One region of the Bradyrhizobium sp. USDA 3262 genome, then DNA from elsewhere that is predicted to be linked to it. Evidence: riboswitches for the same ligand, from Rfam matches in the RefSeq annotation. Region 1 holds a riboswitch; the other holds the start of a gene.
What was found. A riboswitch is a leader RNA that binds a small molecule or an ion and turns the genes downstream of it on or off. The one in region 1 is predicted to bind glycine.
Positions count from the first base shown of each region.

Region 1 (14,638 bases):
ATCGGTTTCAGGCCGCATCGGACGTACACAAACGAATGAGGCCGCACGCCAGATTTTGGCTTTACAAAATCGTCGGCTGAGATTTTCGTAACGCCGCGCGATGCCGGCGCCGTCAGAACAACAAGAGAGAAAAACGATGAACCCAGCCAATCTCCCCTTTGATTCCGAAACGATGCTGCAGGGCCTGCGCAGCTGGGTGGAATGCGAAAGCCCGACCTGGGACGCGGCCGCGGTCGAGCGCATGCTCGATCTCGCCGCCCGCGAGATGGCGATCATGGGTGCGACGATCGAGCGCATCGCCGGACGCCAGGGCTTCGCGGGCTGCGTCCGCGCCCGTTTCCCCCATCCGAAACAAGGCCAGCCCGGCATCCTGATCGCCGGCCATCTGGACACCGTGCACCCGGTCGGCACCATCGAGAAGCTGAAGTGGCGGCGCGAAGGCAACAAGTGCTTCGGGCCGGGCATCTTCGACATGAAGGGCGGCAACTACCTGTCGATCGAGGCGATCAGGCAGTTGGCGCGCGCCTCCTTCACGACACCGCTGCCGATCACCGTGCTGTTCACCCCCGATGAAGAGGTCGGCACGCCGTCGACGCGCGACATCATCGAGGCGGAAGCCGCGCGCAACAAATACGTGCTGGTGCCGGAGCCCGGCCGGCCGAACAACGGCGTCGTCACCGGCCGCTATGCGATCGCGCGCTTCAATCTGGAAGCCACCGGCAAGCCCAGCCATGCCGGTGCGACGCTGTCGTCCGGGCGTTCCGCGATCCGCGAGATGGCGCGGCAGATCATCGCCATCGACGGCATGACCACCGAGGACTGCACGTTCTCGGTCGGCATCGTGCATGGCGGCCAGTGGGTCAATTGCGTCGCAACGACCTGCACCGGCGAAGCGCTCAGCATGGCCAAGCGCCAGGCCGATCTCGACCGTGGGGTCGAGCGCATGCTGGCACTGTCGGGCACCGCCAACGACGTCACCTTCAAGGTGACGCGCGGCGTCACTCGCCCGGTGTGGGAGCCCGACGCGGGCACCATGGCGCTGTATGAAAAGGCAAAAGGCCTTGCGGCGGCGATGGGTCTCGATCTGCCGCACGGCAGCGCCGGCGGCGGCTCGGATGGCAACTTCACCGGCGCGATGGGCATCCCCACGCTCGACGGTCTCGGCGTTCGCGGCGCCGATGCGCATACGCTCAACGAGCATATCGAGGTCGACAGCCTCGCCGAGCGCGGCCGCCTGATGGCGGCATTGTTGGCGACGCTGGACTGACATCGATTGCACTGCACAACACGTTGGCACTGCCGGACCGAAATTTAGCCTTGTCCATTTTTAAGGCTTCGCCTACGGTCCGGCCGTCCAACGCGACGATGCGGGAGAGATCGAAGCGACAACATTCGTGTTGTTGCCTTCGGCGCCGACGGAGCAACCGCCCCGGAAACTCTCAGGCAAAAGGACCGTATCGTCAGGACGATCTGGAGAGAGACGAACATGGCCGCACATCAAGGGCCATGACGTCCACCGAAGGGGATAGTTCGCTTCTGGCCCCGGCCCGATGCGGATCAAGCTCTCAGGTACCGTGACAGATGGGGCGCCGAATGCCGGTTTCACCGGTGGTTCGGCGACTCTAACCCACGGGAGCCTGAAGACCATCATGCCACATATCGCGATTATCGGCGCCGGCATCACCGGCGTAACGACGGCCTATGCCCTGCTTGAACGCGGCTACAAGGTGACTGTCCTCGACAGGCATCGCTACGCCGCGATGGAAACCTCGTTCGCCAATGGCGGACAGCTTTCCGCCAGCAACGCCGAAGTCTGGAACAGTGCTGCGACCATCCTCAAGGGTCTGCGCTGGATGCTCAGAAGCGACGCGCCGCTGCTGATGAACCCGAAGCCGAGCTGGCACAAATATTCCTGGATCGGCGAGTTCGTCGGCCACATCGGCCGCTATCGCAGCAACACCATCGAGACCACGCGGCTCGCAATCGAAGCGCGCAAGCACCTGTTCTCGATCGCACAGCGCGAGAACATCGCCTTCGATCTCGAACGCCGCGGCATCCTGCACGTCTATCACGACAAGGCCGGCTTCGAGGCCGGCCTGCGGGTCAATACGCTGCTGCAGCAAGGCGGGCTCGACCGCAGGCCGGTGACATCGGACGAAATCCGCGTCATCGAACCCGCGCTGCAGACAACCTGCTATGGCGGCTTCTTCACGCCGTCGGACGCGACCGGCGATATCCACAAATTCACGCGCGGGCTTGCCGACGCCTGCATCCGCCGTGGCGCGAGCTTTGTCCATGAAGCCGACGTCGACACGATCGCACGCGGCGATGACGGCTTCCGCGTCGGCTGGAACGAAGTTGCTTCACCTGATGCTGCGGTCGCGACGCGGCATCAATTGCAAGCGGACGGGATCGTGATTTGCGCCGGCGTGGCGAGCCGCCACTTCGCCAGCCTGCTCAACGACCGCGTCAATGTCTATCCGGTGAAGGGCTATTCGATCACGGTGCAACTCGATGCGCCGCAAAGCCGGAATGCGGCCCCAACCGTCAGCCTGCTCGATGAAGCTGCGAAGATCGTTACCAGCCGGCTCGGCGCCGACCGCTTCCGCATCGCCGGCACCGCCGAGTTCAACGGCTTCAACCGCGACATTCGCGCCGACCGCATTCAACCGCTGGTGGATTGGGTGCGACATCATTTCCCAAAGATCGATACGTCGAAAGTCGTGCCCTGGGCGGGTTTGCGGCCGATGATGCCAAACATGATGCCGGTGGTTCGCGCCGGACGGATTCCGGGCGTGTTCTACAACACAGGCCACGGTCATCTCGGCTGGACGCTGTCGGCGGCGACGGCGCAGATGGCGGCCCAGGCGATCGACGATTGGCGCGACCTCGACACGCCGCCGATGGCGCCGTCGTTCGGCGCCGGGCTCGATGTGCCCGCCGACGCGCGCAAAGCTGAAATCAATCCACCTTCCAGTGGACTGCTTCGAACATCACCGGAGGAATAATCGCGGCCAACAGGACTGATTAGCTGCACCGCAAAATCCGCAGCACCGATGGCATGGGACTTGCTCAAGTTCTACCGTGAGTCTGCTACCATCTGTGCTACGGTCTGGTGTGCAACGGTCCCGCTGGGGACTTCATCGACCACAACCCAACGGATCAAATTTGCTCGGATATCTGCTTCGCCGCATCCTCGCCGCCATTCCCGTGATGGGCGTGGTGGCTCTGTTTGTGTTCCTGTTGCTGCGGCTGACGCCCGGCGACCCGGCCGCCATCCTCGCCGGCGACAACGCGACTCCCGAACAGCTCGAACGCATTCGGACCTCGCTTGGTCTGAACGAGCCGATCTACATCCAGTTCTACACCTGGATCGCCAAGCTGCTGCACGGCGACCTCGGTGTTTCCCTGATCTCGAACAAGCCGATCCTCGAGATGATCGGCCCGCGCCTCGAGCCTTCGATCTCGGTCGCGCTGGCCACCATCATCCTCTCGATCCTGGTCGCGGTGCCGCTCGGCGTGATCGCGGCGTGGAAACACGGCACCTGGATCGACCGCTTCGTGATGGGGCTTTCGGTGCTCGGCTTCTCGGTGCCGGTGTTCGTGATCGGCTATGTGCTGATCCAGATCTTTGCGATCGATCTGCGCTGGGTGCCGGTGCAGGGCTTCAAGAGCATCTCGGCCGGCTTCGGTCCGTTCTTCCAGCGCATCATCCTGCCGACCTGCACCCTCTCCTTCATCTACGTCGCCCTGATCGCGCGCATGACGCGGGCCTCGATGCTCGATGTGCTCGGTGAGGATTACGTGCGCACGGCGCGCGCCAAGGGCATCGGCGAGACCGGCGTGCTGCTGCGTCACGCGCTGCGCAACGCCGCGGTTCCGGTCATCACGGTGATAGGTTCCGGCTTCGCGCTGTTGATCTCCGGGGTCGTCGTCACCGAAAGCGTGTTCAACCTGCCCGGCATCGGCCGCCTCACCGTCGATGCGGTGCTGGCGCGCGACTATCCGGTGATCCAGGCGATGATCCTCTTGACGTCGGGTATCTACGTCGCGGTCAATCTGTTGATCGACCTCGCCTACACCCTGCTCGATCCTCGTATCCGGTACTGAGCAATGGCGATCGAAACCCTCCCCGAATCCTCTATTCCCGTCACCCGGCCGTTCCGCGTCAAGTTCGGCTTCCTGACGTCGACGCCGATCATCGCGGTTGCGACGATCTGCCTCGCCCTCATCATCCTGATAGCGATCTTCGCGCCGCTGCTTGCGCCGCATGATCCCCTGCTGTTGACACCGTCGCAGCGGCTGAAGCCGTCGAGCGCGCAATATCTGCTCGGCACCGACGCCTATGGCCGCGACCTGTTGTCGCGCATCATCTACGGCGCACGGATCTCGCTGGTGATCGGGCTCGGCGCCGCCGTCTGCTCGATCGCCATCGGCCTCCTGATCGGACTCGTCGCCGGCTTCTTCCGCTGGGTCGATGCGGTGCTGATGCGCGTGATGGACGGCTTGATGGCGATCCCCGCCATCCTGCTCGCGATCGCCGTGGTGTCGCTGTCGGGTGCCAGCATCTGGACCGTGATGGTCGCGATCACCATCCCCGAGATCCCGCGCGTGGCGCGGCTGGTGCGCTCGGTGGTGCTGACCGCACGCGAGGAGCCTTATGTCGAGGCAGCGATCTCGCTCGGCACCAGCCTGCCGAAGATCATGTGGCGGCATTTGATGCCGAACACCATCGCGCCGCTGATCGTGCAAGGCACCTATGTCTGCGCCTCCGCGATCCTGACCGAGGCGATCCTGTCGTTCCTCGGCGCCGGCATCTCGCCGGAAACGCCGACCTGGGGCAACATCATGGCCGAGGGCCGCGCCTACTTCCAGGTCAAGCCGTCGCTGATCTTCTGGCCGGGGCTACTGCTCTCGATCGCCATTCTCAGCGTCAACCTGATCGGCGACGCCGCGCGCGACGCGCTCGATCCCCGCATGAAGCAGCGTGAGGGCAAGTGACGGCTTCGATGCAATCGAAGCCGTCATTCCGGGATGGTGCGTTAGCACCAGACCCGGAATCTCGAGATTCCGGGTTCGATGCTTCGCATCGCCCCGGAATGACAGTGGACAAATTCCGTCGCCGCGCTCACCGCAGCCGCGCCAAGAGAACCTGACATGACCAACGTCGTCCTCGACATCAACAATCTCGTCGTCGGCCTCGGCCGCAAGGCGGATGCGCATCGCATCATCGACGATCTCTCGCTACAGGTCCGTGAAGGCGAGACGCTCTGCCTGGTCGGCGAAAGCGGCTCGGGCAAGTCGGTGACTTCGCTCACCGTGATGGGCCTGTTGCAGAAGGGCACGCTGGTGCCGTCCGGCGGCAGCGTCAAACTGGTCGGCGAGGAACTGCTCACCGCCAGCGACCGGCGGCTGCGGCAACTCCGCGCCACGCGGATGGCGATGATCTTCCAGGAGCCGATGACCGCGCTCAATCCCGTCGTGCCGGTCGGCCGCCAGATCGACGAGGTGCTGCGCGCCCACACCGATCTCGATGCCCGCGCGCGGCGCCAGAAGATTTTGGCGATGATGGAGCATGTGCGGCTGCCGGATGTCGAGCGCATCTTCTCCTCCTACCCGCACCGCCTGTCGGGCGGTCAGCGCCAGCGCATCATGATCGCGATGGCATTGGTTCTGGAGCCGAAACTCCTGATCGCCGATGAGCCGACCACCGCGCTCGACGTCACCACGCAGAAGCAGATCCTCACCTTGATCCGCGATCTGCAACGCGATCACGGCACCGCCGTTCTGTTCATCACCCACGACATGGGCGTGGTGGCCGAGATTGCAGACCGCGTCGCGGTGATGCGGCACGGCCGCCTTGTCGAAACCGGCCCGCTGCAGGACGTGCTGCGCAATCCGAAGATGGAGTACACCCGCAACCTCTTGTCCTCGGTGCCGAGCCTGGTGCCGCGCGCGCCGCGCCCGGAGACCACCGAGCCCGTGGTGCTGGAAGCCAATGAGCTCAGCAAGGTCTACCGGGAGCGGTCGCTGTACGGCAAAGCCCGCGAGGTCGCCGCCGCCAGCAACGTCACGCTCACTCTGCGCAAGGGCCGCACGCTCGGCATCGTCGGCGAAAGCGGTTCCGGCAAGTCGACGGTCGCGCGCTGCATCGTCCGCCTGATCGATCCGACCTCGGGCGGGGTGCGCCTCGCCGGCCGCGAGATCTCCGACCTGTCGCGCCGGCTGTTGCAGCCGCATCGCCAGAAGATCCAGATCATCTTCCAGGATCCCTACCGCTCGCTCAATCCGCGCGTCACCGTCGGCGAGAGCATCGCGGAAGGCCCGGTCAATTACGGCATGCCGCGCAAGGACGCGCTGGCGCGGGCGCGCGAGCTGCTCGAGCTCGTCCACCTGCCGCCCGACGCGATCTCGCGCTATCCGCACCAGTTCTCCGGTGGCCAGCGCCAGCGCATCGCGATCGCGCGCGCGCTGGCGCTCGATCCCGATGTGCTCGTCGCGGATGAGGCGGTGTCCGCGCTCGACGTCTCGGTGCAGGCGCAGGTTCTGGATCTGCTCGACGAAATCCAGCGGCGACTGGGCATCGCGTTGCTGTTCATCACGCATGATTTGCGCGTCGCCGCACAAATCTGCGACGACGTCGCCGTGATGCAGCATGGCCGCGTCGTGGAACAGGGACCGGCCGCCGAGGTGCTGACCAATCCGCAGCAGGCCTATACCCGCGCGCTGCTCGATGCGGCGCCCGGACGCGGCTGGGATTTTGCGAATTTCCGCCCGGTTTCGGAAGGGCTCGTGGCAACGGCCTAAGTCTTTAGCCTTAGCCTCACGACGTACCTTTGGGCCCTCAATACGCCCATAGGGCATGCAAATCCGGAAGTGCTCCACGGCTTGCGCTTGGCGCGACGACACGCTTAACGTCGCGCGCTAGAGCGTGGCCCTGACGGTGGACACCGATCTTCCCCGGAGATCACGCTCCAACCAACGCGATGAGATCATGACGCGCGTCGTCACGATCGCATCATGATCGAAGAAACGTATCGAGACCAACTTGATGACTCGCATTGCCGTCGGCGGCTTCCTGCACGAGACCAATACCTTCGCACCGACGAAGGCAACCTATGACGATTTCGTGCATGGCGGCGGCTGGCCGTCGATGACGCATGGCGCCGACGTGCTCAAGGTCATGCGCAAGATCAATGTCGGCCTTGCCGGGTTTGTCGAGGCGGCGGAAGCCAATGGCTGGGAGCTGGTGCCGACGATCTTCGCTGCGGCGAGCCCGTCGGCGCATGTCAGCAAGGATGCGTATGAGCGGATCGTGACCGAAATGGTCGACGGCATCGCCGCGGCCGGACCGATCGACGCCGTCTATCTCGATCTGCACGGCGCCATGGTCACCGAGCATTATGACGACGGTGAAGGCGAAACGCTGGCCCGCGTGCGCAAGGCGATCGGCAACGACCTGCCGCTGGTGGCGAGCCTCGATCTGCATGCGAACGTCTCACCGAAGATGATCGAAAATGCCGACGCGCTGATCGCCTACCGCACCTATCCGCATGTCGACATGGCCGAAACCGGCCGCGCCTGCGCCCGGCATCTGGCGCTGATGCTCAGGTCCAGGCAGCGCTTCGCCAAGGCATTCCGGCAATTGCCGTTCCTGATCCCGATCAGCTGGCAATGCACCAACGACCAGCCCACCAAAGGCATCTATCAAAAGCTCGCCGCGCTCGAGAGCGACGCCGTGCCGACGCTGTCGTTTGCTCCGGGCTTTCCGGCCGCCGATTTCAGGGATTGCGGACCGAGCGTGTTCGCCTATGGCCGGACCCAGGCCGCTGCGGATGCCGCCGCCGACAAGGTCGTCGCGCTGGTCGAAGGCCATGAGGACGATTTCGACGGCCGGATCTATTCGCCCGACGACGGCGTGCGGCTGGCGATGGAACTGGCGAAATCGGCCAGCAAGCCGATCATCATCGCCGATACCCAGGACAATCCCGGCGCCGGCGGCGATTCCGACACGACAGGCATGCTGCGCGCGCTGGTGCGCAACAGGGCGAGTGCCGCAACCGGCGTGATCTACGACCCGCAGTCGGCGAAGGCCGCGCACACCGCCGGTGTCGGCGCGTCAGTCACGCTCGAGCTCGGCGGCAAGTCCGGTATTCCCGGCGACGCGCCGTACCGGGAGACTTTTGTCGTCGAACAGCTCTCGGATGGCAAATTCGTGGCTCCCGGCCCCTATTTCGGCGGCCGCGACATGGATATGGGCCCCTCGGCCTGCCTGCGGGTCGGCGACGTCCGCGTCGTGGTCGGCTCCTACAAGGCCCAGCTTGCCGACCAGGCGATGTACCGCTATGTCGGCATCGAGCCGACGGCACAGAAGATTTTGGTCAACAAGAGCTCGGTGCACTTCCGCGCCGATTTCGAGCCGATCGCCGAGAAACTGCTGATCTGCGCCGCTCCCGGCGCGATGCCCGCCGATACCGCTACGCTGCCGTGGAAACATTTGCGTCCCGGCATTCGTATCAAGCCGAACGGCCCTACTTTCACACCCACCTCCCCATCACGCACAAACGGATAGAGAGCCATGCCGACCATTGAGCGCATCGACAGTTTTGCCGACGAACTCACCGCCATCAGACGGGATCTGCATGCGCATCCCGAGATCGGCTTCGAGGAGGTCCGCACCTCGGGCATCGTCGCCGACAAGCTGACGAGCTGGGGCATCGAGGTGCATCGCGGCCTCGGCGGCACCGGCGTGGTCGGCGTGCTCAAGGGCAAGGGCAACGGCACCAAGAAGATCGGCCTGCGCGCCGACATGGACGCGCTGCCGATGGAGGAGAACACCAATCTGAAGTGGCGTTCGACCGTCCCCGGCCGCTTCCACGGCTGCGGCCATGACGGCCACACCACGATGCTGCTCGGCTCGGCACGCTATCTCGCCGAGACCCGCAATTTCGACGGCACCGTGCATTTCATCTTCCAGCCGGCCGAGGAAGGCCTCGGCGGCGCCCGCGCCATGATCAAGGACGGCCTGTTCAAGCAGTTCCCCTGCGACGAGGTCTACGGCCTGCACAACGCGCCCGACCTCAACCATGGCGAGATCGCGATCCTGCCGGGCCCGGCAATGGCCGCAGCCGACTTCTTCGACATCAGGATCCAGGGCTACGGCGCGCATGGCGCGATGCCGGAGCGCTCCAAGGATGCCGTCGTGATCGCAATGACGCTCGGACAAGCGTTGCAGTCGATCGTCAGCCGCAACGTCGATCCGCTGCAGGCTGCGGTGCTGTCGATCACGCAGATCCATTCCGGGTCGGCGTACAACGTCATTCCCGGCGAAGCCTGGATGTGCGGCACGGTGCGCTGCTTCTCCGACGAGATCCGTGAGCTGATCCGCAAGCGCATGCGCGAAATCGCTGCCGGCTTTGCCGTGGCCTATGGCGCCGAAATCTCGGTCGAGATCCGCGATGGCTTCAGCGTGCTGGTGAACCAGGAAGAGCAGTCCCGCGTGGTCGAGGAAGTCGCGCGCACCGTCGTCGACCCCGCCAAGGTGATTACGCGCTCGACGCCCAAGATGGGCAGCGAGGATTTCGCCGACATGATGCAGGCCATTCCCGGCGCGTATTTCTGGGTCGGCCATGACGGCTCCGTGCCCGTTCACAATCCCGGTTACGTTCTCGACGACAAGATCCTGCCGATCGGCGCTAGCATGTTCGCCCGCATCATCGAGAAACGCATGCCGGCAGGTGCGCATGCATAAGCCCAAAGGGGACGCCATCACGTCGCTGCACGATCTCTCCGCCGTCGACCTGCTCGCCGGCTATCGTGCCAAGCAGTTCTCGCCGTCCGAGGTGCTGGAGGAAATCATCTCCCAGGTCGCGACCTGGGAGCCGCACATCAAGGCGCTGTATCTGTACGACCCGGAAGGGGCGCGGAAGGTCGCCAAGACCTCGACCGAGCGCTGGCAGCAAGCCGAGCCGGCCGGCACGCTCGATGGCGTTCCCGCCACCATCAAGGACAATGTCGCGACCAAGGGGCAGCCGGTGCCGCTGGGCGCGGCAAGCGTCAAGCTGGCGCCCGCGGAGAAGGATGCACCGCCTGCGGCGCGGCTGCGCGAGGCCGGCTGCGTGATCTTCTCCAAGACCACGATGCCGGACTACGGCATGCTGTCGTCGGGCCTGTCGTCGTTCCATCCCCTGACGCGCAATCCCTGGGATGTCAGCAAGAACCCCGGCGGCTCGAGCGCCGGCGCGGGCGCGGCAGGTGCCGCCGGCTATGGTCCCTTGCATCTCGGCACCGATATCGGCGGCTCGGTGCGGCTGCCGGCCAACTGGTGCGGCCTTGTCGCATTGAAGCCGAGCCTCGGCCGCGTGCCGATCGACCCGCCCTATGTCGGCCGCGTCGCCGGTCCTATGACCCGCACCGTCGACGACGCCGCGCTGATGATGAGCGTATTGTCGCGTCCCGATCGCCGCGACGGCATGAGCCTGCCGGCGCTCGAGGTGAACTGGAAGGCGCTGGAGAAGTCGCCGCGCAAGCTGCGCATCGGGCTGATGCTCGACGCCGGCTCCGGCCAGAAGGTCGAGAAGGAAGTTCGCGAGGTCGTCGTGAAGGCTGCGAAGGCGTTCGAATCCGCCGGCGCCGTCATCACCGAGATCGACGGCATCCTGACGCCCGAGATGCTCGAAGGGCTCGACAATTTCTGGCGCGCCCGGACCTGGGACGAGCTGTCGAAACTGTCGCAGGCCGACCGCGGCAAGACCCTGCCCTACATCCTCAACTGGGCCGAGGCCGGCGCAAAGCTCTCCGGCGTCGATGTGGTGCGCGGCTTCAACATGACGATGGCGATCCGCGCGGCCGCCGCGAAATTGTTCTGCGAGGTCGACTACGTGATCTCGCCGGTATCGCCGGTGGTGAACTTCCCGGCCGAGTTCGCAGCGCCGCTCAACGACCCGGCAAAGCCGTTCGAGCACATCTGCTTTACCGTGCCGTGGAATATGTCGGAGAACCCCGCGCTGTCGATCAACGCCGGCTACGACAAGAAGGGCTTTCCGATCGGCGTCCAGATCATCGGCCGCCGCTTCGACGACATCGGCGTGCTCGGCATGGGCAAGGCGTTCGAGGGCCTGCGCGACCCGCAGAAGCCGTGGCCCGCGCCGCCGAAGAAGTAAGGCAGCGCCTCAACGCAAGTCGGGATGCGCGGAGCCGAGCCTGCGCATCCCTCTTCTTCACAAGGGATGATTGCCGGGTTAACTGGATGGAGACGCGCGCCAGCGCCGTTCATTCAAGAAAACCGAGAGGAAATCATCCCCATGGCGTATGAGACGATCAAGTACGAGGTCGCCGAGCAGATCCTGACCATCACGCTGAACCGGCCCGAAAAGCTCAACGCCTTCAACGCCACGATGCAGCAGGAGCTGATCGACGCGTTCGACAAAGCCGACAAGGACGACGACGTCAGGGCCATCATCGTGACCGGTGCGGGCCGCGGCTTCTGCGCCGGCGCCGATCTTTCATCCGGCGCCAACACGTTCGACCGCGATGCGCGGCGCGGTCCGGTCAAGCGCAATGCCGACGGCAGCGTCGACTACAGCGATCCGCAGGTGCGCGACGCGCGACGGCGGCGGGCAAGTGACGCTGCGGATCTTCAAGTGCCTGAAGCCTGTCATCGCCGCTGTGAACGGCCCGGCAGTCGGCATCGGCGTCACCATGCAGCTTGCGATGGATATCCGCATCGCCTCCGACGCCGCGCGGTTCGGCTTCGTGTTCTCCCAGCGCGGCATCGTGCCGGAAGCCGCATCGAGCTGGTTCCTGCCGCGCATCGTCGGCATCTCGCAGGCGCTGGAGTGGTGCTACTCCGGCCGCGTCTTCCCGGCGCAGGAAGCGCTCGCCGGCCGGCTCGTCAGCAAGGTGGTGCCGCCCGATGACCTGTTGCCGACCGCGCGCGCGCTCGCCAAGGAGTTCGCGGCCAAGACCGCGCCGGTGTCGGTGGCGCTGATCCGCCAGATGATGTGGCGCATGATGAGCGCCGACGATCCGATGGAAGCGCACAAGGTCGACAGCCGCGGCATCTATGCCCGCGGCCGCTCCGACGACGTCAAGGAAGGCGTGGTGTCGTTCCTGGAAAAGCGCCCCGCGCAGTTCAAGAACAAGGTATCGTCGGACATGCCCGACTATTTCCCGTGGTGGCAAGAGCGCGACTATAAGTGAGCGAACGGCGTCAAGCGGCGTCCACGCATGACGGCGTCGTCCTGCTGCACGGCATCAGCAGGACGGCGCGCTCGTTTCGCAGGATGGAGCTGGCGCTGAGGGCCGCCGGCTTTGCCACCCTCAATCTCGACTACGACAGCCGGCGCAAGCCACTCGACGCGCTGGCCGAGGACATCCATCCTTCGCTCGATCAATTCGCGCGCAGCCTCGACGGCTCAGTGCATTTCGCCTGCCATTCGATGGGCGGGCTTCTGGCACGCGTCTATCTGGCAAGGCATCGCCCGGCGCGGCTCGGCCGCGTCGTGATGCTGGGCACACCGAACGGCGGCAGCGAGATCGCCGACCGGCTGAAGAACCTCGCGGCCTATCGCGCCTATTTCGGTCCGGCCGGCCAGCAGCTCGTCACCCGCCGCGATGCCGCGACCAGCGCGTTGCTGCCGCCGATCGATTATGAGGCCGGCATCATCGCCGGCAACCGCTCGGTCTATCCGATCACCTCCATCGGCCTGCCGCGGCCGCATGACGGCAGGGTGTCGGTCGCCAACACCAGGCTCGACGGCATGGCCGATCACATCGTGATCCGCACCTCGCATCCCTGGCTGGTGCGCAACGCCGAAGCGATCGCGCAGACCGTCGCGTTCTTGCAAGAGGGGAAATTCAGCACAAATCGTCGGGTGGACTAAGGGCGCGGACTCATTGGCGCGCAGCCAAACCCGGTCGCGAATGACCCGACGCGGAGATGTAGGAGTGCTCCGCTTCGCTCAGTCGGCGTCGGCGTTACCCATCCTGTGCAGCTTGAGCATGGCATAGACCGCATTGTTGGCCGGTGTAGGAATGCCAAGCGGGCGGGCGAACTCCACCACCTTTCCGGCGAGCCAGTCGAGTTCGAGCCGGTTGCCGCGTTCGAGATCGTGCAGCATGGAAGCCTTGAAGGTGGGCGGCGAGGCTTCCGCGAATTTCATTCGGTCCTCGGCAAAATTCTCCGGAATCGGAACGCCCCTGGCACGGCCGACTGCTACCACCTCGCTCATCAGGCTGTAAAAGAACGCTCGCGTATCCGGGTCGGCCAGGATCGGCCCCAGCGGCTGGCGAGTCGCTGCGGTGGCGCCTGATAGTCCGACGAGAAATACAAATTTCTGCCAGCGCTCCCGGTCAATCCCGTCGGACACCGAGATGTCGATCCCGGCCGCATGCGCGGCGTCGGCAAAGGCTTTGAGGCCCTCATCGGGCTTGCCGTCGGTTCGGCCGCAGACCATGCGCGCGAACTGGCTCGTGTGAGTGACGATGCCAGGCGCGGACAGCACCGTAGCAATATAGGCACTTCCGGCGACCACATTGTCGGCGCCGAGAATCGGGGCGATCCTCTCCGCGCTATCGACCCCGTTCTGCAACGGGATCACCCGGGTGCGGGGTCCGACCAGGGGGAGAGACGACCTGGCTGCCGTCTCGCTGTCCCAAAGCTTGACCGCGAACAGAACGATATCGACCGGGCCGACCGTGGCAGGATCATCGGTCACGTTGGGCTCAGGCAAATGAAGATTGCCAAGCACACTCTCGACCTTGAGACCGTTTTTCCTGATCGCCTCCAGGTTGGAGCCGCGTGCGATAAAGAACACGTCGTGTCCTGCCGCAGCCATACGTGCTCCGAAATAACCGCCGAGGGCACCGGCCGCCATCACAGCGATACGCATGTCATCCTCCACCCTGCCACGACACTCAGCCGGCAGAGAGTATCACGCGGCGGATCCGGGTTCGATTCCTTGAACGCCGGGCCCATCCTGTCATTTGGCTGCACTGCAGAATTTGCAGCGCTATCGGTGCATGGCGGACGCTGGCAAGCCGCCTGCCCGGCAGATCCGTGGTGTCACGGCCTCGTCAGCAGCGCCACACGCCCGATCGCCTTGCGCTCGATCAACAGCCGCATCGCTTTCGCATAGTCTTCCAGCGGCAGCCGGTGCGAGATATTCGGCCGCACCCGGCCGGCTTCGGCCCATTCGCTCAGCGCCTTGAACCTGACCTCGCCGAGCGCGGGATCCTTGCGCACCGCCTCGCCGGCGCGAACGCCGAGCACGCTCGCGCCCTTGATCATCAACAGATTGGTGCGGGCAAGACCGATGCCGCCGGTGAAGCCGACGACGAGAATCCGCGCGCCCCAGTTGATGCAGCGCATCGAGTTCTCGAACACCTCGCCGCCGACAGGATCGAACACGACATCGGCGCCGCGGCCGTCGGTGAGGCGCTTGACCGCATCGCGGAACGGCTCGCGCGCATAGAGCACGAGATGATCCGCGCCGCGCGCCTTGGCGATCGCAAGCTTCTCCTCGCTCGAAGCCGCGGCGATCACAGTGGCGCCGAGCAGCTTGCCGATCTCGACCGCGGCAAGTCCGACGCCGCCGCCGGCGCCATGCACCAGCAGCACCTCGCCCGGCTTGATCTG
Region 1 covers NZ_JBSSCT010000001.1:6,618,334-6,632,971, forward strand. The annotation lists gene ACVWYP_RS31250 (M20/M25/M40 family metallo-hydrolase) at 137-1,267, shown strand; glycine riboswitch at 1,359-1,465, shown strand; glycine riboswitch at 1,469-1,583, shown strand; gene ACVWYP_RS31255 (D-amino acid dehydrogenase) at 1,650-3,008, shown strand; gene ACVWYP_RS31260 (ABC transporter permease) at 3,169-4,110, shown strand; gene ACVWYP_RS31265 (ABC transporter permease) at 4,114-5,001, shown strand; gene ACVWYP_RS31270 (ABC transporter ATP-binding protein) at 5,158-6,807, shown strand; gene ACVWYP_RS31275 (M81 family metallopeptidase) at 7,052-8,572, shown strand; gene ACVWYP_RS31280 (M20 aminoacylase family protein) at 8,579-9,751, shown strand; gene ACVWYP_RS31285 (amidase) at 9,744-11,162, shown strand; partial or broken gene ACVWYP_RS31290 (crotonase/enoyl-CoA hydratase family protein) at 11,304-12,201, shown strand; gene ACVWYP_RS31295 (alpha/beta fold hydrolase) at 12,198-12,884, shown strand; gene ACVWYP_RS31300 (ketopantoate reductase family protein) at 12,963-13,892, opposite strand; gene ACVWYP_RS31305 (NADPH:quinone oxidoreductase family protein) at 14,066-14,638, opposite strand, start outside.

Region 2 (14,638 bases), 160 kb from region 1:
GCACGGGTGTAGGCCCTGTTCCAGGCATCGTCGGCGATGTCGTGGACGGTGTGCGGCGCGTGGCGCAGCGGTGAGGCCTCGACCTTCCAGCGGCCCTTTTCGATCTCCGCGATTTCGTCGCGGATCGCGATCATGGCGTCGCAGAACCGGTCGATCTCGAACTTCGATTCCGATTCCGTCGGTTCGATCATCAGCGTGCCCGCCACCGGGAAGCTCATGGTCGGCGCGTGGAAGCCGTAATCGATCAGCCGCTTGGCGATGTCGTCCACGGTGACGCCGCTCGTCGTCTTCAGCGCCCGCGGATCGACGATGCACTCATGCGCAACCCGGCCGCGCTCGTTGCGGTACAGCACCGGGAAGTGCGGCTGCAGCCGTGCGGCGATGTAGTTGGCATTGAGGATCGCGATCTCGGTGGCGCGCGTGAGGCCTTCGCCGCCCATCATCAGGATGTAGATGTAGGAGATGGTCAGGATCGACGCCGAGCCGAACGGCGCGGCCGACACCGGGCCGATGGCGTGCGCCGTCGTGCCGTCGGTTGCGGGATGGCCTGGCAGATAGGGCGCAAGATGCGCCTTCACACCGATCGGGCCCATGCCGGGGCCGCCGCCGCCATGCGGGATGCAGAAGGTCTTGTGCAAATTGAGATGGCTGACATCGGCGCCGTAATCGCCGGGCCGCGACAGCCCGACCTGCGCGTTCATGTTGGCGCCGTCGAGATAGACCTGGCCGCCATGCGCATGCACGATGTCGCAGATCTCGCGGATATGCTCCTCGAACACGCCGTGGGTCGACGGATAGGTGATCATCACAGCGGCGAGATTGGCCGAATGCTTCTCCGCCTTGGCGCGGAGATCATTGACGTCGACGTCGCCGCGCGCATCGCACGCCACAACCACGACCTCCATGCCGACCATCGCGGCCGAGGCCGGATTGGTGCCGTGCGCGGAGGAGGGGATCAGGCACACCTTGCGGTGCGGCTCGCCGCGCGCCAGGTGATAGCCGCGGATCGCCAGCAGTCCGGCATATTCGCCCTGCGCGCCGGAGTTCGGCTGCAGTGAGACCGCGTCATAGCCGGTGATGTCGCACAGCCATTGCTCCAGCCGCTTGAACAGCGTGTGATAGCCCTTGGCCTGATCCGCGGGCGCGAACGGATGCAGATTGCCGAACGCCGGCCAGGTCAGCGGGATCATCTCGGTGGTGGCGTTGAGCTTCATCGTGCAGGAGCCGAGCGGGATCATCGCGCGGTCGAGCGCGAGGTCACGATCGCTGAGCTTGCGCATGTAGCGCAGCAACTCGGTCTCCGAGCGGTGGGTGTTGAACACCGGATGGGTGAGGAACGCGCTGGTGCGCCGCAGATCCTTCGGCAGCGCCTCGCGCGCGGCCGCTTCGATCTCGGCAAAGCTGAGCTTGCCGCCGAACACGCGCCATACTGCCTCGACGGTCTCCGGCGTCGTGGTCTCGTCGAGCGCGATGCCGAGCGTGGTCGCACCGATGCGCAGATTGATCCGCTCCGCCTGCGCGCGGGAGACAATCTCGATCTGCTTCGCTCCGGCCTCGACGGTCACGGTATCGAAGAACGCTTCGCTGGTCGGCGCAAAGCCGAGCTTGCGCAGGCCGGCGGCAAGCACGGTGGCGCGGCGATGCACGCTGCGTGCGATATGGGTCAGGCCCTCGGGACCGTGATAGACCGCATACATCGAGGCGATCACGGCGAGTAGCACCTGCGCGGTGCAGATATTCGAGGTCGCCTTCTCACGGCGGATATGCTGCTCGCGGGTCTGCAGTGCGAGGCGATAGGCGGGCTGCCCACGCGAATCCACCGAGAGGCCGACGAGACGGCCGGGCAGCGAGCGCTTCAGCGTGTCGCGCACCGCCATGTAGGCGGCGTGCGGTCCGCCATAACCCATCGGCACGCCGAACCGCTGCGCCGAGCCGATCGCGATGTCGGCGCCGAGCTCGCCGGGCGAGGTGAGCAGCGTCAGCGACAACAGGTCCGCCGCGACGATCGCAAGCGCGCCCCTGGCGCGCAGCGATGCGATGGCAGGCTTGAGGTCGCGCACCGCGCCCGATGTTCCCGGATATTGCAACAGGGCGCCGAGCACGTCGGCGTTGTCGAGCTCGGTCAGGGGATCGCCGACGACCAGCGCCCAGCCCAGCGGCGCGGCGCGCGTGCGCATCACCGCCAGCGTCTGCGGATGCACCTCCTTGTCGACGAAGAACACCTTCGCCTTGACCTGCGAGTGGCGCTCGGCGAGCGCCATCGCTTCGGCCGCCGCGGTCGCCTCGTCGAGCAGCGAGGCGTTGGCGACGTCGAGCCCGGTGAGGTCGCAGATCATGGTCTGGAAGTTGAACAGGGCCTCGAGCCGGCCCTGGCTGATCTCCGGCTGATACGGCGTGTAGGCGGTGTACCAGGCCGGGTTCTCCAGGATGTTGCGCTGGATCACCGCGGGCAGGATGGTGCCGGAATAGCCTTGGCCGATCAGCGAGGTGAACACCTGGTTCTGCGCGGCGAGCTCGCTCATATGCGCGAGCGCCTCGGTCTCGCTCAGCGCCCGGCCGAGATCGAGCGGCGCCTTCTGCCGGATCGACGCCGGCAGCGTTTCATTCATCAGCGCCTGCAGGCTCGCGGCGCCGACCGTCTCCAGCATCGCGTTGATGTCGCGCGGCGACGGTCCGATGTGGCGGCGGACGAAATCGGTGGCGGCTTCGTTGATCGGCTTGAAGGGCGCGTTCATGACGTGGTCCTCGTTGTCAGCCGTCATACTCCGCGAAAGCGGGGTATCCAGTACGCCGGGACATCAGTGATTGAGCTGAAGGGCCGCGGCGTACTGGGTCGCCCGATCAAGTCGGGCGATGACAGTGAGTGTGTGGTGGCAATCTGCTTCATTCTCTCAGGCGGTGTGCGCGGCGTAGGCGGCCTCGTCCATCAGGCCGCCGAGCTCGCCCTTGTCGGCAATCTTCATCTTGAAGAACCAGGCCTTGCCGCCGGCGTCCGAATTGACCAGCGCGGGCTCGGCGGCGAGCGCGTCGTTGACCTCGACCACCTCGCCGGTGATCGGTGCGTAAACGTCGGAGGCGGCCTTGACGGATTCGACGACAGCGGCGGCCTCGGCCTTCTTCAGGCTGCGGCCGACCTTGGGCAGTTCGACGAACACGACGTCGCCGAGCTGCGACTGCGCATAGTCGGTGATGCCGATCGTGGCGACGTCGCCCTCAATGCGGAGCCATTCGTGGTCGGACGTGTACAGCGTCGTCATGGGGAGCGATCCTTTGGCGTTTAGCGTTTGTAGGTATTGGGGACGAAGGGCGTGGCGGCGACTTTCAGCGGGAGCCGCTGGCCGCGCACTTCGGCGAAAACGGTGGTGCCGACGGCGGAAAGGGCGGTCGGCAGATAGCCCATCGCGACCGGCGCATTGAGGCTCGGGCCGAAGCCGCCCGAGGTCACCTTGCCGATCTGTTCGGTCGAGGTCGGATCCGCGAACAATGCGGCGCCTTCGCGCACCGGGGCGCGGCCGTCGGGCTTCAGGCCGACCCGCCGGCGCGCGGCGCCATCTGCGAACTGCGCGAGAATCTTGTCGGCGCCCGGGAAGCCGCCGGCGCGGGCGCCGCCGCTGCGGCGAACCTTCTGCACCGACCATTCCAGCGCGCCTTCGACCGGCGTCGTCGTGGTGTCGATGTCATGGCCGTAGAGGCACAGCCCGGCTTCAAGCCGCAGGCTGTCGCGCGCGCCGAGCCCGATCGGCAGCACGTCGGGATTGTCGAGCAGCGCGGTGACCAGGGCTTCCACCTTGTCTGCGGGCACGGAAATCTCAAAGCCGTCCTCGCCGGTGTAGCCGGAGCGCGAGACGAAGCAGTCGACGTCGCCGACGCGGCGCGGACCGGCGTCCATGAATTTCATCGAACTGACATCTGCACAAAGTTTCGCCAGCGCCGATTCGGCTTTCGGCCCCTGCAGTGCGATCAGCGCGCGGTCGGCCAGCGATACGATCTCGCAAGTGTCGGCGAGATTCGCACGCAGATGCGCCTCGTCCTCGGCCTTGCAGGCGGCGTTGACCACCAGGAACAGGTGATCGCCGAAATTCGCGACCATCAGGTCGTCGAGCAGGCCGCCGTCATTGTTGGTGAATTGCGCGTAGCGCTGCCGTCCCGGCGCGATACCGACGATGTCCTGCGGCACCAGTTTTTCCAGCGCGAGCGCCGCGTCGGTGACCTTGCCGGATTTGGCCTTCAGCACGAGCTGGCCCATGTGCGACACGTCGAACAGGCCGGCTTCCTTGCGGGTGTGCAGATGCTCCTTCAGCACGCCGGCCGCATATTGCACCGGCATGTCGTAGCCGGCGAACGGCACCATCTTGGCGCCGCGCGCCAGGTGCAGCGCGTGCAGCGGGGTCTGTTTCAGCGGAGAAGTTTCGCGTGCAAGCATCACAGGGCCCTCGCGGTTCCCGTCGGGGACCTATTTCCCCTTGAGAAACCTGCAGAAAGCCCCATCTGTCGCTGTGCCTGAGAGTATTATCCCGTCGGCGGACGCATCGGGGCGAACCCCAGCGTCTCTTTCCAGATGTCAGACGTCACGCGGTCCTTTTGCCTGAGAGTTTCCGGGGCGGTTGCTCCTTCGGCGCCGGCGGTAAGGCCGGTCTCTCCCGACGTGACTAGGTATAGGTAGGTAGAAAACACGGCGCCACCAAGACTGTCAACGCAGCTGCAGCAACTATCCAATGGGCTTTGTGCTGCCGCGGCAAGCCCATGATCCGCCTGCACAGTTTCTGGACACCGCAGCTGGCAATGTCTAAAAGCGTTCGGCCGGAAAATGACGCCTTTTTGCGGCTGGCCGGCCCCTTTTTCCGATTGGATGAACATGAGCAGCGTCAACGACATCAGGTCGACATTTCTGAACTTCTTCAAGGAGAACGGCCACGAGATCGTGGCCTCGTCGCCGCTGGTTCCGCGCAACGACCCGACCTTGATGTTCACCAATGCCGGCATGGTGCAGTTCAAGAACGTCTTCACCGGCGTCGAGAAGCGCGGCTATCAGCGCGCCACGACGTCGCAGAAGTGCGTGCGCGCCGGCGGCAAGCATAACGACCTCGACAATGTCGGCTACACCGCGCGCCATCTCACCTTCTTCGAGATGCTCGGCAACTTCTCGTTCGGCGATTACTTCAAGGAGCGCGCGATCGAGCTCGCCTGGAATCTGATCACCAGGGATTTCGGGCTGAAGGAGGACAAGCTGCTGGTCACCGTCTACCACACCGACGACGAGGCGGCCGGCTACTGGAAGAAGATCGCGGGCTTCTCGGACGACCGCATCATCCGGATCCCGACCTCGGACAATTTCTGGGCGATGGGCGACACCGGCCCGTGCGGTCCGTGCTCCGAGATCTTCATCGACCGCGGCGAGCACATCTGGGGCGGACCTCCGGGCAGCCCGGAGGAGGATGGCGATCGCTTCCTCGAATTCTGGAACCTGGTGTTCATGCAGTACGAGCAGGTGACGAAGGAGGAGCGCGTGGCGCTGCCGCGTCCCTCGATCGACACCGGCATGGGGCTCGAGCGCATGGCGGCCATCCTGCAGGGCGTCGAGAGCGTGTTCGAGACCGATCTGTTCCGCAATCTGATCGATGCGGCGGCGTCGGCCCTCGGCCACGGGCCGAGCGAGCAGAACGTGGCCTCGTACCGCGTGATTGCGGACCATCTGCGCTCGTCGGCGTTCCTGATCGCCGACGGCGTGCTGCCGTCGAACGAGGGCCGCGGCTACGTGCTGCGCCGGATCATGCGCCGCGCGATGCGCCATGCGCAGCTCTTGGGCGCGAGCGAGCCGCTGATGCATCGCCTGGTCTGGGCGCTGGTCCGCGAGATGGGCCAGGCTTATCCGGATCTGGTCCGCGCGGAGAAGCTGATCGAGGAGACGCTGCGGCTGGAGGAGACGCGCTTCCGCAAGACGCTGGCGCGCGGCCTGTCGATCCTCGACGAGAAGAGCGCCGGCCTCAAGAAGGGCGACATGTTCGACGGCGACACCGCGTTCACGCTGTACGACACCTATGGTTTTCCGCTGGATCTGACGCAGGACGCGCTGAAGTCGCGCGGCATCAGCGTCGACCAGGCTTCGTTCACCGACGCGATGGAGCGGCAGCGCGTGAAGGCGCGTGCCTCCTGGGCGGGCTCGGGCGAGGCGGCGAGCGAGGCGATCTGGTTCCCGCTGCGCGAGAAGCTCGGCGCGACCGAATTCCTCGGCTACGAGACCGAGAGCGCGGAAGGCGCGGTGACGGCGCTGATCAAGGACGGCGCCGAGGTCGAGAGCCTGAAGGCCGGCGAGAGCGGCGCGATCGTGCTGAACCAGACCCCGTTCTACGGCGAGTCCGGCGGCCAGGTCGGTGACATCGGCGTGCTCACCGGCGAGGGCGTCAAGTTCCGCGTCACCGACACGCAGAAGAAGGCCGGCGATCTGTTCGTGCATCTCGGCACGGTGGAGCAGGGCACGCTCGGCGTCGGCACCGCGCTGCAGCTCGAGGTCGATCACGCCAGGCGTTCGTCGATCCGCGCCAACCATTCGGCGACGCATCTGTTGCACGAGGCGCTGCGCCAGGTGCTGGGTGATCACATCGCCCAGCGCGGCTCGCTGGTCACGCCGGACCGGCTGCGCTTCGACTTCGTGCATCCGAAGCAGATCACGCCGGAAGAGCTCGCCCGGATCGAGGACATCGCCAACGATGTCGTGCTGGAGAATGACGAGGTCACCACCCGGATCATGGGCGTCGACGATGCCCGTGAGGCCGGCGCCCGCGCGCTGTTCGGCGAGAAGTACGGCGACGAGGTCCGCGTCGTGTCGATGGGCAGGGGGGCCCGCGATCACGGCCAGAACGCGCTCGGCTGGTCGGTCGAGCTCTGCGGCGGCACCCATGTCCGCCGCACCGGCGACATCGGCATGATCTCGGTGACCGGCGAGGGCGCGGTCGCGTCCGGCGTGCGCCGCATCGAGGCGCTGACCGGGCATCACGCGCGCAAGCATGCCAACGACACCATCGCGCTGGCCAAGACCGCGGCGCTGGAGCTGCGCACCACGATCGACGACGTGCCGGCGCGGATCGCCGCGCTGATGGAGGAGCGCAAGAAGCTCGAGCGCGATCTGTCTGACGCCCGCAAGAAGCTCGCGATGGGTGGCGGCGGTGCGTCGAACGGCGCCGCCTCAGCCGTTCGCGAGGTCGGCAATGTCAAGCTGCTGGCGCGCGCGGTCGAGGGCGTCGAGACCAAGGATCTCAAGAGTCTCGTCGACGACGGCAAGAAGCAGATCGGCTCGGGCGTGGTCGCGATCGTCGGCGTCACCGAGGACGGCAAGGCCGGCATCGTGGTCGGCGTCACCGCCGATCTGACCGCGCGGTTCAACGCGGTCGAGCTCGTCCGCAAGGGCTCCGAGGTGCTCGGCGGCAAGGGTGGCGGCGGCCGGCCCGACATGGCGCAGGCCGGCGGGCCCGACGGCGCCAAGGCCGACGCCGCGTTGTCGGCGATCGAACAGGCCATGACTCAACAGGCATCGGCCGGCGCCTGACGGAGAGGCTGATCGTGGCGACGGCTCCGCTCAAGCCCACGATCGGCGATCCCGGGCTGCGCGACCGTCTCTACGAGCTGCTCGAACGCGATGATCTGCCGCATTCGGGCGGCTTGCGGTTCGCCCGGATCATCGTCGCCATCATCGCCTTCGATGTGCTGGCGGCGATTCTGGCCTCCGTGCCCGAGATCGACGCGCAGTTCGGCTGGCTGCTGACGACCATCGAGATCGCGGCGGTCATCGCCTTCGCGTTGGAATATGCCGCGCGGCTCTGGAGCGTGGTCGGCCACTCGCTGCGCGACATGACGCCGGCGCGGGCACGGCTGGAATACGCCTTCTCGGCGCTCGGCGTGATCGACCTGCTCGCCTTCCTGCCGTCGGCCATCGCGCTTGCCATCGGCGACAAGACCACGCTGGTGCTGTTCGGCATGCTGCCGTTCCTCAAGCTGGTGCGCTATTCGACCGCGATGCGCTCGCTGCTGGCGGCGCTGCATGCCGAGCGGCGCACGCTGTTCGGCTGCGTGGTGATCCTGACCGGCGCGGTGCTGCTGTTCGCCTCGCTGCTCTATGCCATCGAGCACAAAGTGCAGCCTGACAAGTTCGGCACCATGCCGCAGGCGATGTGGTGGGCGATCGTGACGCTCGGCACCGTCGGTTACGGCGACGTCGTCCCGATAACGCCGCTCGGCCGGACCGTCACGGTGGTCGCGATCGTGGTCGGCTTCGCGATGATCGCGCTGCCGGTCGCGATCATCTCGACGGCGTTTGCCGACGAGGTCCGGCGCCGCGACTTCGTCGTGACCTGGGGCATGCTGGCGCGGGTGCCGCTGTTCTCGCATCTTGGCGCCGCCGATATTTCCGACATCATGCGGCTATTGCGGTCGCAGACCATCGAGGCCGGCGAGGTGCTGGTGCGGCGCGGCGATGCGGCCTCATCGATGTATTTCATCACCGCGGGCGAGGTCGAGATCGACCTGCCGAGCCAGCTTGTACGGCTCGCCGACGGCGCGTTCTTCGGCGAGATCGCGCTGCTGCGGCGGACCAGCCGCTCCGGCACGGTGACGGCGACGCGCAAGACCAAGCTCCTGGTGCTCGATGCGCAGGACTTCCATGCCCTGATCGAGCGCATGCCGGCGCTCGCCGCGCATGTCCGGGAGACCGCCGAGGCGCGGCTTGCCGATCCGCTCGCGGCCGGCGGCGACCTGGCCGCCGCAGAGATCGCCCAGGCGCCGCGCGAGACCGACGGCGGCATCCGCGACTAGAGCCTCATTCGATCGAATCGGAACCAGGCTCTCGATTCTTCGTTTGACGCGTTTTCTTCACGCGGACCGGTTACCCACTTCGCTCGAAAACGCTCAGTCCCGTCGCAGGAACACGTAATCCGCCGAATATGCCGCGCCCTTCAGCGCGCCTGATTTGTCGCAGGCGCCGCTGAGCTCGCCGCCCGAGGTGTTGATCCGCTGCACGGTTGCGACGCCGGAGAGCAGGCCGTTGCCGCGGTGGGCAATCACCTCGAGCTTCAGCCAGGCAATGTCGGAAGGCGTTGCGCCGGGTGCGCTGCCGGAGGTGCGGGCGGTCACGGCGCTGCCGTCGACATGCTCCCAGTTCGGACCCGCATAATGCCGGCCGACCGTGCGGCCATCGGCGATCAGGGTCGCGACCGGTTCGCGGAACGACCAGGCGAGCTTGCCGTCGGTGACCGGCTTGCACTCATAGACCTGCACGCCCTCGGCATGGACCGACAGAACCGGGGACTCGCCGGGCGCCGCGACCGCGTCGGGCAGGGGGCCGGCAGCGAATGCCGCCGACCCGGTGAGCGAGAACGATGCGAGCACGACGGCTCTGACAAGGGCCATGGTCATGCTCGCACCTGTCTTCCCAGGATGACGGCCTCAGGCCGCGATCGCCTTCACGAGGTTGTCGGACACCTTGTCGAGGAATCCGGTGGTCGAGAGCCAGCGCTGGTCGGCGCCGACCAGGAGCGCGAGATCCTTGGTCATGTAGCCCTCCTCGACGGTCGCGACGCAGACCTTCTCCAGGGTGGTGGCGAACTTCGCCAACGCTTCGTTGTTGTCGAGCTTGGCGCGATGGGCGAGGCCACGGGTCCAGGCGAAGATCGACGCGATCGAGTTGGTCGAGGTCTCCTTGCCCTTCTGGTGCTCGCGGTAGTGGCGGGTCACGGTGCCGTGGGCGGCCTCGGCTTCCACGGTCTTGCCGTCCGGGGTGAGCAGCACCGAGGTCATCAGGCCGAGCGAGCCGTAGCCCTGGGCCACGGTGTCGGACTGCACGTCGCCGTCATAGTTCTTGCAGGCCCAGACATAGCCGCCGGACCATTTCAGCGCCGAGGCCACCATGTCGTCGATCAGGCGGTGCTCGTAGGTCAGGCCCTTGGCGTCGAATTCCTTCTTGAACTCGCGGTCGAAGACGTCCTGGAAGATGTCCTTGAAGCGGCCGTCATAGACCTTCAGAATCGTGTTCTTGGTCGACAGATAGACCGGGTAGTTGCGCATCAGGCCGTAGTTGAACGAGGCGCGGGCGAAATCGGTGATGGAGTCGTCGAGATTGTACATCTCCATCGCGACGCCGGCGCCGGGCGCCTTGAACACTTCCTTCTCGATCACGGTGCCGTCCTCGCCGACGAACTTCAGCGACAGCGTGCCCTTGCCGGGGAACTTGATGTCGGTGGCGCGGTACTGGTCGCCGTAGGCATGGCGGCCGATGATGATCGGCTTGGTCCAGCCGGGAACCAGGCGCGGCACGTTCTTGCAGATGATCGGCTCGCGGAAGATGCAGCCGCCGAGGATGTTGCGGATGGTGCCGTTCGGCGACTTCCACATCTGCTTCAGGCCGAATTCCTTCACCCGGGCCTCGTCGGGGGTGATGGTGGCGCATTTGACGCCGACGCCGACCTTCTTGATGGCTTCGGCGGCGTCGATGGTCACCTGGTCGTTGGTCTCATCGCGGTATTCCATGCCCAGATCGAAATAGAGCAGTTCGACATCCAGGAACGGGTTGATCAGCTTGTCCTTGATGTACTGCCAGATGATCCGGGTCATCTCGTCGCCATCGAGCTCGACGACGGGGTTGGATACCTTGATTTTTGCCATGATGGGGAGGCCCTCTTGGGAACGGCGCGCTTTTGACGGCGGGGATGGAAAAGACGCCTGCGCTATAGCACCGCCCGGGGGCGGGCGGAAGCGGAGGGGTTATGCACTTTCAGCCCATCTTTTCACCTAAAATGGGACCTGAGTGGCCGTCCCCGCGACGATGTACCAGGTCACGAACAGGCCCGCGATCAGGGCCCCCGGCAGGCTCGATCCGGTCCGCCGCCAGGTGAAGGTCGCGATCACGGCGACGATCGCGAGCAGCGGCACGAACTGGATCGCGACGATGGTCGAGAGCGGCACGAAACCGGGGTCCGGGACCGGGTTGAACAGCTTCCCCGTCAGCCACAGCGTGCCGTATTGCAGCACCAGCAACACGATGAAACCGAACGTCAGCGCCAGGATGTTGGTCAGGTACAGCGCCCCGCGCGGCGCATCCATGGTCGAGAAATTCCGGTGCAGCACGTGCAGCGCCACGACGAAAAACGCCGTGAACGGAATCAGATAGATCAGGAAGATGAGGAATTGCTTCGCGCTCATCAACTTGAGCGCGACGATCCAGAAGCGGAAGTCGATCTTGAAGGCGAGGTCGGCGAGCCACAGCGCGGCATAGCCGACCGCGACCGAAGCCAGCGCGATCACGACGGATTGACCGACGAGGCCGGTCCGGCTGGCGCGCCTCGGAGCGAACCGCATCAGGGCGAGCGTGATCAGCCCGTTGATGATGGCCCAGACCAGGATCTGGTTGGTGATGCCCTGCGGCAGGAACGCGCTAGGGGTGACGAAGGTGCCGCCCAGCGCAAAGGCCGGGTAATAGGTCAGCGCCGGGATGAAGGCGGACAGGATGAACGCCGTGGTCCAGCGCCGGCCGCTCGCGGCCTGATGCGGCGGCATCGTGCCGTCGGCAACCGCCGGCAGCCGCAGGCGGGAGAACATCCTGGCTTCCAGCAGCCCGTCGAACGTCCCGATGACCAAGGCAATGAAACCGATGAGGGCGACCAGCGTGCCGATCTCCTTGCGGAACCAGATCTGGTCGTCGACCGGACGCGGCGTGCCGCCCTTCAATGTCTTGGCGAACCAGTCGAGGCTGTAGCCGATCGCCTCATGCGAGATGTGCTCGGCCGGATGGGTCATCGCCGGGGTGTACAGCACCCGCGCGGTGCCGCTAGCCGGATCGCCATAGACCTTGCCCGGCTCGACCGCGCCTTGCGTGCCGAACAGCGCCCCAGAGCTTTGGGCTCTTGGTGACGTCGCGCGCGAGCTGGACGCCCCACATCAGGTCGGGGAATTCCTCGTACTGCGCGAACACCAGCGCGGTGTTGCGCGGCCCGTTCGCCGTGCCCTCGGCGGCGAATGGCTTGCCGGTGGACGAGCCCTCCAGCACCATCGACTTGTAGTCGTTGGGCATCGCTGCCGCGGCCGCCAGAACCGTCCAGCCGCCCATCGAATGGCCCTCGAGCCCGATATTCTCCTTGTCGACGAATTGGAGGCTGCGGAGATAGGCAAGGCCGTCAGGTCCGCCAAAACCGTTGGCGAAGGAGGGCGGGTCGCTATAGCCGTGGCCGGTCTGGTCGAGCGCGAGCACCACGTAGCCGCGGCGGGCGAACTCGATGGCGAAGCCGTCCTGGGTCTCGCGCGAATTGATATAGCCGTGGACGGCGAGGATGCCGGGCGCCGGAATCTGCGGCGTGGCATTCGGTGGGATGTAGAGCAGGGCGCTCATGGTATTGCCCTTGGCGCCCTTGAAGCGCACATCCTCGATCCGGATGCCGCCGGCGGTCTGCGTGACGTGGGCGAGCAGACCCCCCGCCACGATCAAGATCAGGCCCAAAATCGCCAGCGTCCATCTGCCCCGCATCGTCGTCCCCCCAAGGTGCCTCGCCGTTCAACCGGCGTCTCAAGCGTGCCTTTACAGCTTCGCTTTGGTTGTGGTTGATAGCCTATCCGAAGGCCAAGTGCGCGCGAGCGGCAGCCTTCGCTTCGTGCGATTGGGACTCCGATTGAGGATTCGCAAACGCCGCTAACCCTGTTATCTCCTTGGAGAAAATGGTCCCGCGCAAAACCGGTGCAAAGCTGGTCGATGCGGTCTTGGGCCCCTGCTTGAGATTTTGAATCAGCCGCTTTGGATGCTGATTCAAAATCTTCAGACGTTGAATCAGAAAGTGAAGTGAGATGTCCGGCACCGACAAGACCAAGGCAGGGCACGACCTTGCCGGTCCCGTCGTCATCCTGGTCGAGCCGCAGCTTGGTGAGAACATCGGCATGGCCGCGCGCGCGATGGGAAACTTCGCGCTGTCGAGGATGCGCATCGTCAACCCGCGCGACGGCTGGCCGAACATTGCCGCCCAGCGTGCCGCCGCCGGCGCCGACCACATCATCGGTTCCGTCGAGCTGTTCGACACGGTCGAGCAGGCGATCGCCGATCTCACGCTGGTGTTTGCGACCACCGCCCGGGCCCACGACCAGGCCAAGCCGGTGGTCGGGCCGGAAGGCGCGGCGGGTGAGATCGTCGGCCACGTCGCATCCGGCGGCGGCGCCGGCATCCTGTTCGGGCGCGAGCGCGCCGGCCTGACCAATGAGGAGGTCGCGCTCGCCAACCGCATCATCACCTTCCCGGTGAATCCAGGCTTTGCTTCGCTCAATCTGGCGCAGGCGGTGCTGTTGATGGGCTACGAGTGGTTCAAGCTCTCGACCGCGGGGGCGCTGCCGTTCGCGATGCCCGAGCGGTCCGAGCCGGCCTCCCAGCACCAGATGCAGGCGTTCTTCGACAACCTCGTCGCCGAGCTCGACAAGGTCGAGTTCCTGCGGCCGGCGGAGAAGCGCGACACCATGCTGGTGAACCTGCGCAACATCTTCACCCGGATGGATCCGACCAAGCAGGACATGCACACGCTGCACGGCGTGGTGATGGCGATCGCCGAGGGCCGCAAAGGCCCCGCCAAGGGCGGGGTGCTCGACGGGGCCCAGGCGACGCGCTTGCGGGCGCTGCTCGCCGAGCAGGGGCAGGGTGGCGCGACCGCCGACAGCAGCAGCACCGTGCGCGGGCTCGCCCGGCTGCTCCGCCGCAATCCGACCGACGCCGAACGGATCCTGTGGCAGGCGCTGACGCGGGACCGCCGCTTCGCCGGCCAGTTCAAGCGCCAGACCCCGGTCGGCCGCCACATCCCCGACTTCGTCTCCTTCGTGCACCGGCTCGCGATCGAACTGGTCAACCCGAACGAGAGCGAGGCCATCGGAGCCGACCGCGCCAAGCGCAGAGCCTGGCTCGAGGCGCGCGACTATCGGGTGGTCGACATGCACGTGGCCGAAGTCGAGCGCGATCTCGACGGCGAGCTCGCGCGGCTGGAGGCGGGGCTGCAGCAGGCGCGGTAGCTTACGCAATTGCTCTGTCCGCGGAGCAAGAACGGGATTCGAGTAAGCGACTCTTTACACACGTCGTCCTGGCGAAAGCCAGGACCCATAACCACCGCATTGGATTGTGAAAGGGATCGTGGCCACAGCGTCGCGCAACAATTGAGATTTGGGGTAATGGGTCCCTGCTTTCGCAGGGACGACACTGTGTTTGTTGCGCGGCCGGTGAGTCACACATACGCGTTCTCGCGACGCGCTTCGCCCGAGCTTTGCTCGTCGTTTCGCCGCTCTGACTACAGAGGGCGAAGGGAAAGCCGAGTGCCGACCGCAGGCGGGGTGCGGCGCGGATGGCGTGGTATCTGCCGTCACAATCCCGAAGGCAGCATCTCGCTAGGCTCGTGCCGACACCAGCCACAGACCCACATGCAGGTCGCGCCCATCCGCTCCGAGGCTTGCGGCGAGCGCGTTGCGTACCGCTTCCATGGCGCGATGACGTTGATCGTCCGTGGCATTCTCGAGCAGCGCAGGCAGCGGGCCGGCCTGCGTGATGAAGGCCATGCTTTGCGCGATGTCGCCGCTATGGATCGGCACGTCGGCGGCCTTGAGCGCAATCTCGTGAAATCCCGCCTCGGTCAGGATG
Region 2 covers NZ_JBSSCT010000001.1:6,777,450-6,792,087, reverse strand. The annotation lists gene gcvP (aminomethyl-transferring glycine dehydrogenase) at 1-2,735, opposite strand, end outside; gene gcvH (glycine cleavage system protein GcvH) at 2,892-3,257, opposite strand; gene gcvT (glycine cleavage system aminomethyltransferase GcvT) at 3,278-4,423, opposite strand; glycine riboswitch at 4,565-4,653, opposite strand; gene alaS (alanine--tRNA ligase) at 4,856-7,543, shown strand; gene ACVWYP_RS32080 (cyclic nucleotide-gated ion channel) at 7,555-8,805, shown strand; gene ACVWYP_RS32075 (DUF3455 domain-containing protein) at 8,899-9,405, opposite strand; gene ACVWYP_RS32070 (NADP-dependent isocitrate dehydrogenase) at 9,436-10,650, opposite strand; gene ACVWYP_RS32065 (hypothetical protein) at 10,777-11,799, opposite strand; gene ACVWYP_RS32060 (alpha/beta hydrolase family protein) at 11,813-12,505, opposite strand; gene ACVWYP_RS32055 (TrmJ/YjtD family RNA methyltransferase) at 12,820-14,019, shown strand; gene ACVWYP_RS32050 (class I SAM-dependent methyltransferase) at 14,389-14,638, opposite strand, start outside.
Region 2: it holds a riboswitch for glycine, as region 1 does, so the genes downstream of both, gcvT (glycine cleavage system aminomethyltransferase GcvT) here and ACVWYP_RS31255 (D-amino acid dehydrogenase) in region 1, are expected to answer to the same signal.